2 regions of the Carnobacterium sp. CS13 genome follow, and region 2 is predicted to be linked to the other one. Evidence: predicted binding sites of a transcription regulator. Region 2 holds the regulator's gene; the other holds the start of a gene.
What was found. The regulator CtsR, encoded in region 2, represses protease genes until heat stress. The targets are predictions, from matches to a motif close to TTGGTCAAAAAAGGTCAAANA.
Positions count from the first base shown of each region.

Region 1: a site for CtsR is predicted at 1,661-1,681, ahead of clpP (ATP-dependent Clp endopeptidase proteolytic subunit ClpP). Genes of this name have one in related genera too.

Region 1 covers NZ_CP067364.1:446,544-449,946, reverse strand. Annotated here, with positions in the region: gene JHE06_RS02160 (DsbA family protein) at 295-837, opposite strand; gene clpP (ATP-dependent Clp endopeptidase proteolytic subunit ClpP) at 982-1,596, opposite strand; gene JHE06_RS02150 (tRNA dihydrouridine synthase) at 1,813-2,799, opposite strand; tRNA gene JHE06_RS02145 (tRNA-Arg) at 3,304-3,375, opposite strand.
Region 2 covers NZ_CP067364.1:154,487-157,889, forward strand. Annotated here, with positions in the region: rRNA gene JHE06_RS00695 (23S ribosomal RNA) at 1-324, shown strand, start outside; rRNA gene rrf (5S ribosomal RNA) at 417-532, shown strand; tRNA gene JHE06_RS00705 (tRNA-Val) at 562-637, shown strand; tRNA gene JHE06_RS00710 (tRNA-Lys) at 639-711, shown strand; tRNA gene JHE06_RS00715 (tRNA-Leu) at 750-834, shown strand; tRNA gene JHE06_RS00720 (tRNA-Thr) at 856-931, shown strand; tRNA gene JHE06_RS00725 (tRNA-Gly) at 935-1,006, shown strand; tRNA gene JHE06_RS00730 (tRNA-Leu) at 1,059-1,147, shown strand; tRNA gene JHE06_RS00735 (tRNA-Arg) at 1,155-1,228, shown strand; tRNA gene JHE06_RS00740 (tRNA-Pro) at 1,258-1,331, shown strand; gene JHE06_RS00745 (CtsR family transcriptional regulator) at 1,652-2,119, shown strand; gene JHE06_RS00750 (ATP-dependent Clp protease ATP-binding subunit) at 2,139-3,403, shown strand, end outside.

The DNA of each region.
Region 1 (3,403 bases), 290 kb from region 2:
CAGTTAACTGTATGTTTTATTCTTGTTATCCTTAACAGCATGTAAAAACATCCTGCATTCATCTCTTACATCCTCTATTTTACCATCTCACAATCTAACTTTCAACTATAAAGGTTAAATCCTTATGAAACATCCGATTTTTTCTATATATGACGTTTTTTTGTCTTTTTAGAGTTAATTTAGCTCTTAAAAGCTGAAAACAGCGAAAGTTTATCTTTTACTTCCGCTGTTCGTTCCTATTTCTGAACAAAAAATACATAGCCAGTTTCTTTTCTGATTATTATTTTTTACTTTTTATTTGGTTGTTTCGTTTAAAGCTGTTTCAATTAAATCAGTCAATTCATCTGATGTGATGTGTTCATCAAAAATAGCTTCTCCGATAAAAACAGAAGGAACAAGCACAACATTAGCCCGGCCAGCTTCTTCAATGATGCCGTTGATTTCTTCTGTATTGGGTTGATGTGTCAATCCCCGTTTCTCTTCTACATATGCGGCAACTTCTTTTAATTCTTCTAGATCGCCCCATTCATCTTGCTTGTCATAGAAATAATCCATTTCTTCCAAAGCTTTCTCTGGATTCGAATAATCCAAATAATGATGAACAACGTTTCCCTTTGCCAAGCTTGGTTTTTCTTTATCAAAGTGCTTAATGATCCGTTGGACTTTTCCAGCTGCTACATAATATGCTAGAACATCTTTTGAATCTTCATACCATTTTTTACAGAATGGACAACGTAAATTAATAAATTCAATAACTTTTACTGGTGCATCAGGATTTCCAATTTTAAATCCATAAGTGGTGCCCACTTCGCTTGCTATGATATTGCTGATATCCATCAAAACTTCCCCCTTACCATTTGTAACCAATAGTATACATGTAAAACCCATGAAATGTTATTTTCCTGTTTGCTCTTTTTTTGGTTCTATCATTTTTCATCTAATAAAAAAAGCCAAAAGCCCTAAGGCTTCCGGCTTTCATTTTTATTGTTTTAATTCTGCGCTATTTTCCATAATTTCATCGATCAAACCATACGCTTTTGCATCTTCTGCAGACATGAAGTTATCACGATCCGTATCGCGTTCAATCACTTCAATTGGTTGTCCGGTGCGTTCAGATAAAATTTTGTTTAGGCGTTCACGCGTTTTTAAAATATGACGAGCAGCGATTTCGATTTCAGTCGCTTGTCCTTGTGCTCCTCCAAGAGGTTGGTGAATCATAATTTCAGCATTTGGCAAAGCAAACCGTTTGCCTTTTGCACCAGCAGTCAACAAGAAACTTCCCATTGAAGCAGCCATTCCCATTGCAATGGTTTGAACATCTGCTTTAATGAAGTTCATGGTGTCAAAAATCGCTAGTCCTGCTGTTACGCTTCCACCTGGTGAGTTAACGTAAATAAAAATATCTTTTTCAGAATCTTGAGCATCCAAGAATAATAATTGAGCGATAACAGAGTTTGCTACATTATCATCGATTTGGCCACTCAGCATAATGATGCGGTCTTTCAATAAACGAGAATAAATATCATAAGCACGTTCGCCTCTCGGGGATTGTTCAATTACTGTAGGTACTAAATTCATATGTTGTTTCCTCCTCAAATCTTTACTTCTTTTTTATTGTAACATAAACTTTTTAAATCTTACTATGTTATAGTTTACCCCTTTGGTCAACAAAGGTCAAATAGTTTGTTTCATTTTTAAAAATAAAAAAACGATTAGATTTTTCATCTAATCGTCACAAGAATGTCCCTTGAGGACTTTAATTCCAATAGTCCATTTTCGGTTGAGTGCTTTAAACGACTGGAGAATTTTCTGCTATTTCCCTACAATATCCTTATTTTTTTCTTCAAAAGCATCTAGTAAGGCCCGCGCTTCATTTGTTGTTTCTGTTTCCATTAACTGCACTCTTAAATCACTCGCTCCGCGAATACCGCGCACATATATCTTAAAAAAGCGACGAAGAGGTCTAAACGAACGTGGTTCTTCTTCCTTAGCAGAATAATGATCAAAAAGATCCAAATGCAATCTGAATAAGTCCAGCAATTCTTTGCTGCTATGTTCTTTCGGCTCTTTTTCAAATGCATAAGGGTTGTGAAAAACACCTCTTCCGATCATAACTCCATCCACACCATATTCCTCAACTAGTTTCAAACCTGTTTCACGATCTGGAATGTCTCCATTAATCGTCAAAAGGGTCTGCGGTGCAATCTCGTCACGCAATTTTTTGATCTCTGAAATCAGTTCCCAATGAGCATTCCCTTTACTCATTTCTTTTCGTGTGCGCAAATGGATAGAAAGATTAGCAATATCTTGTTCCAAAACATGTGTCAGCCAATCGCGCCATTCATCGATGTTTGTATATCCAAGCCGAGTCTTGACACTTACCGGCAATCCTCCTGCTTTTGCTGCTTGGATTAAATCTGCAGCAACTTGGGAACGGCGGATAAGGCCGCTGCCTTTCCCTTTTCCTGCTACATTGGGGACTGGACAACCCATATTGATATCGATTCCGCTGAAACCTTCTTCGGCCATGCCGATACTCATTTTCCGGAAGTATTCGGGTTCATCTCCCCATATATGAGCGACCATGGGCTGTTCATCTTCCGTAAACGTTAACCGTCCACGAACACTATTACGTCCTTCGGGATGACAATAGCTAACGGTATTTGTAAACTCTGTAAAAAACACATCCGGTCTGCCAGCTTCACTCACTACATGCCGAAACACAACATCCGTCACATCTTCCATTGGTGCCAATATAAAAAACGGCCGCGGCAAATCTTGCCAAAAATTCTCTTTCATCTTCAATAACCGATCCTTCCGTAACGGGATACCAGGTCATACCTTCATCCCAAATTAAAACCGCATAAACTGTTTAACATCTCAATGGTAATTTTTCAACATCTGGAATTATACCTCTATTTGTGAAATCAGTCCACTTCGGTTTATCTAGTTGCTCTACCTTTTATTTCCGCTTCTTTCAAGACTTGTCTTAATAAAAAATGCTTGGTCAAATCGTGTTGACAACTCTTAAGCGAAAAATGGGTTGTCAGAGAGAACCTTCCTATCTAACAACGTGCCCTCCTCTTTAAAGACGATAATAAGATAGTGCTAGTCTATAAGAGGCAATCTTTTCACTTACCAAGACCACTATGATAGAACTTAATAAAAAAGATCCGAAAATCGTAAGTATTTTTACGAAATCCGGGTCTGAACCGTGCCTGTTTAGTTTAGTTAGCGGCTGGTTTTTCTAAAGCCTTTCAAACCATCCGACAAATTTAATCGGACGTAACAGAACGTGCTATATGCCCCCTGAGGGAATCGAACCCCCATTTCAAGAATCGGAATCTTACGTGATATCCATTACACTAAGGGGACTTCTTAAAATTACCAACTATTACAGTGT
Region 2 (3,403 bases):
GAGCTGGGTTCAGAACGTCGTGAGACAGTTCGGTCCCTATCCGTCGCGGGCGCAGGAAATTTGAGAGGAGCTGTCCTTAGTACGAGAGGACCGGGATGGACACACCGCTGGTGTACCAGTTGTTCTGCCAAGAGCATCGCTGGGTAGCTATGTGTGGACGGGATAAACGCTGAAAGCATCTAAGCGTGAAGCCCCCCTCAAGATGAGATTTCCCATCACGTAAGTGAGTAAGACCCCTGAGAGATGATCAGGTAGATAGGTTGGAAGTGGAAGTACAGCGATGTATGGAGCGGACCAATACTAATCGGTCGAGGACTTAACCAATTTTTTAAACGGTGTCTTGGTTTCGACACGATGTTGCAAGAGAAAAACACTATCCAGTTTTGAGAGAACACCGTTCTCTTGATGAAAAAATGTGCGGTGGTGACGGCAAGAAGGTCACACCTGTTCCCATGCCGAACACAGCAGTTAAGCTTCTTAGCGCCGATGGTAGTGAAGGGTTTCCCTTTGTGAGAGTAGGACGCTGCCGCGCATTGATTCATTAAATTTAATTTATCCCATGGAGGTTTAGCTCAGCTGGGAGAGCATCTGCCTTACAAGCAGAGGGTCAGCGGTTCGATCCCGTTAACCTCCACCATGAGTCATTAGCTCAGTTGGTAGAGCATCTGACTTTTAATCAGAGGGTCGCAGGTTCGAATCCTGCATGACTCATAACTAAACATCTATGATGGATAGTTATGCTACGCTTAGCGGGTGTGGCGGAATTGGCAGACGCACTAGATTTAGGATCTAGCGTCGAGAGACGTGGGGGTTCAAGTCCCTTCACCCGCACCATTTATTCTTTTTACTGTATTAGCCGGCTTAGCTCAGTTGGTAGAGCATCTGATTTGTAATCAGAGGGTCGAGGGTTCAACTCCTTTAGCCGGCACCATTTGCGGAAGTAGTTCAGTGGTAGAACGCCACCTTGCCAAGGTGGAGGTCGCGGGTTCGAACCCCGTCTTCCGCTTACTAGACCAACTAGTAAGCAAGATTTGAAAAAATCATTGCTTGTTCTAAATGCCGGGGTGGCGGAACAGGTAGACGCACAGGACTTAAAATCCTGCGGTGAGTGATCACCGTGCCGGTTCGATTCCGGCCCTCGGCACCATTATTCAGCACCCATAGCTCAATTGGATAGAGTACCTGACTACGAATCAGGCGGTTAGAGGTTCGACTCCTCTTGGGTGCATTTTTCAAAACTAACATTGAAGAACATTACGGGAAGTAGCTCAGCTTGGTAGAGCACTTGGTTTGGGACCAAGGGGTCGCAGGTTCGAATCCTGTCTTCCCGATAAAAGAATAAAATACAAAAATAATCACTTATTTCATTAGTGGTTATTTTTTTATTTGGTTAGAATTAAATAGTTTTTAAGGCAAATGAGACTGTGTGGCTTTTCAAATGGCTTATTTTCTCGTATAATGAAAGTCAGGATTAGTCAAGGATTAGTCTGATTGGTTGACGCTGTTCTAGAGGAAAAAAGGAACGAGCGATTAAGTCTAGTGTTAAGACAAAAAGAAAAGGAGTGTTACTGAGAGAACACCGTTGCATTGTGTGGTAAAAATAGGTAATATACATACCATACATCTTCATTGTTTCAGTAACGAATAGCACATGAATAATCAAAATATGTCGGATATCATTGAAGCTTATTTGAAGAAAGTACTTGGAACGGATGAGCAAGTCGAAATTAGGCGTAGTGAAATGGCAAATCGATTTAATTGTGTTCCTTCTCAAATTAACTATGTCATCAACACACGTTTTACTGTTCAACAAGGTTATTTGGTTGAGAGCAAACGTGGCGGCGGCGGGTATATTCGAATTATAAAAGTAAAGTTGTTAGATGAAGCAGAAATGTTGGATATGCTGATTGATGTGGTTGGAGATAAGATTTCTCAAAGGAACGCTTTTTCAATCGTAGAAACGTTATACGAAGACAATATGATAGCTAAACGAGAAGCCAATTTAATGTTATCAGCGATGGAGAAATCGGTTTTATCTTTAGACTCAAAACTGGAACATGAATTACGGGCACGCATTTTAATAGCATTTTTAAACAATTTAAAATATGAACAGTCTTAAAAGACGGAGGTAATAAAATATGAATGAATTATTTTCAGAAAAAGCAAAAATGGTTCTAATGTTAGCACAGGAAGAAGCTAAAGGATTCCGTCATCATTCTGTCGGGACAGAGCACATCTTGTTGGGCCTTATGGTTGAACAAGAAGGAATTGCGGGCCAAACACTTCGTCAATTTTCTGTAACGGAAAAAGACGTAAGAGAAGAAATAGAACATTTCACGGGTTATGGAACCATGAAATATGTTTCGAAAAACGCCGTCTTGCCTTATTCGCCTCGAGCTAAACAAGCAATCACATTAGCTACAGACGAAGCAAGACGAATGGGAGCTCCTTTAGTAGGAACGGAACATTTGCTATTAGGTCTATTAAGAGAAGAAGATATCTTATCGTCTAAAATTTTGACTAATTTAGATATTAGTTTGAACAAAACCCGTCAAATTCTTTTGAAAAAAATGGGGATCTCAGATGTGACAAATGGCAAAGGCAGACGTCCAAAGGCAGCTTCTAAACCCGTAGCAGGAACGCCGACACTTGATTCATTAGCAAGAGATTTAACGGCTAACGCTCGTGCTGGTAAAATGGATCCTATCGTTGGACGTAAGACAGAAATCCAACGCATTATTCAAATCTTAAGCCGTCGAACAAAAAACAATCCTGTCTTAATCGGAGAACCTGGTGTAGGTAAAACAGCCATTGCAGAAGGATTGGCTCAAAAAATCGTTACCGGTGAAGTGCCTCAATCGTTAGCCAATAAACGCTTGATGATGCTGGATATGGGTTCATTAGTTGCGGGCACTAAATACCGCGGCGAGTTTGAAGAACGCATGAAAAAAATTATCGATGAAATTTATCAAGATGGAGAAGTGATTCTTTTTATTGATGAATTGCATACGTTGATTGGTGCTGGCGGAGCTGAGGGAGCAATCGATGCTTCCAATATCCTGAAACCTGCTTTAGCACGGGGAGAGCTGCAAACGATTGGTGCGACTACTTTAGACGAATACCAAAAGTATATTGAAAAAGATGCAGCACTCGAACGTCGTTTTTCACCTATCCGTGTTGATCAACCGACTCCAGACGAAACAGAAGAAATATTGTTAGGTCTGCGTTCGCGTTATGAAGAACACCACAATGTTGAAATAACAGAAGAAGCGATTCATGCAGCTGTTCAATTGTCTTCGCGTTATATTACTTCTAGACAACTGCCCGATAAAGCTCTGGATTTGATCGACGAATCAGCAGCTAAAGTGCGTTTAGATGTCTCAGATAAACCCACTCTTTTAGC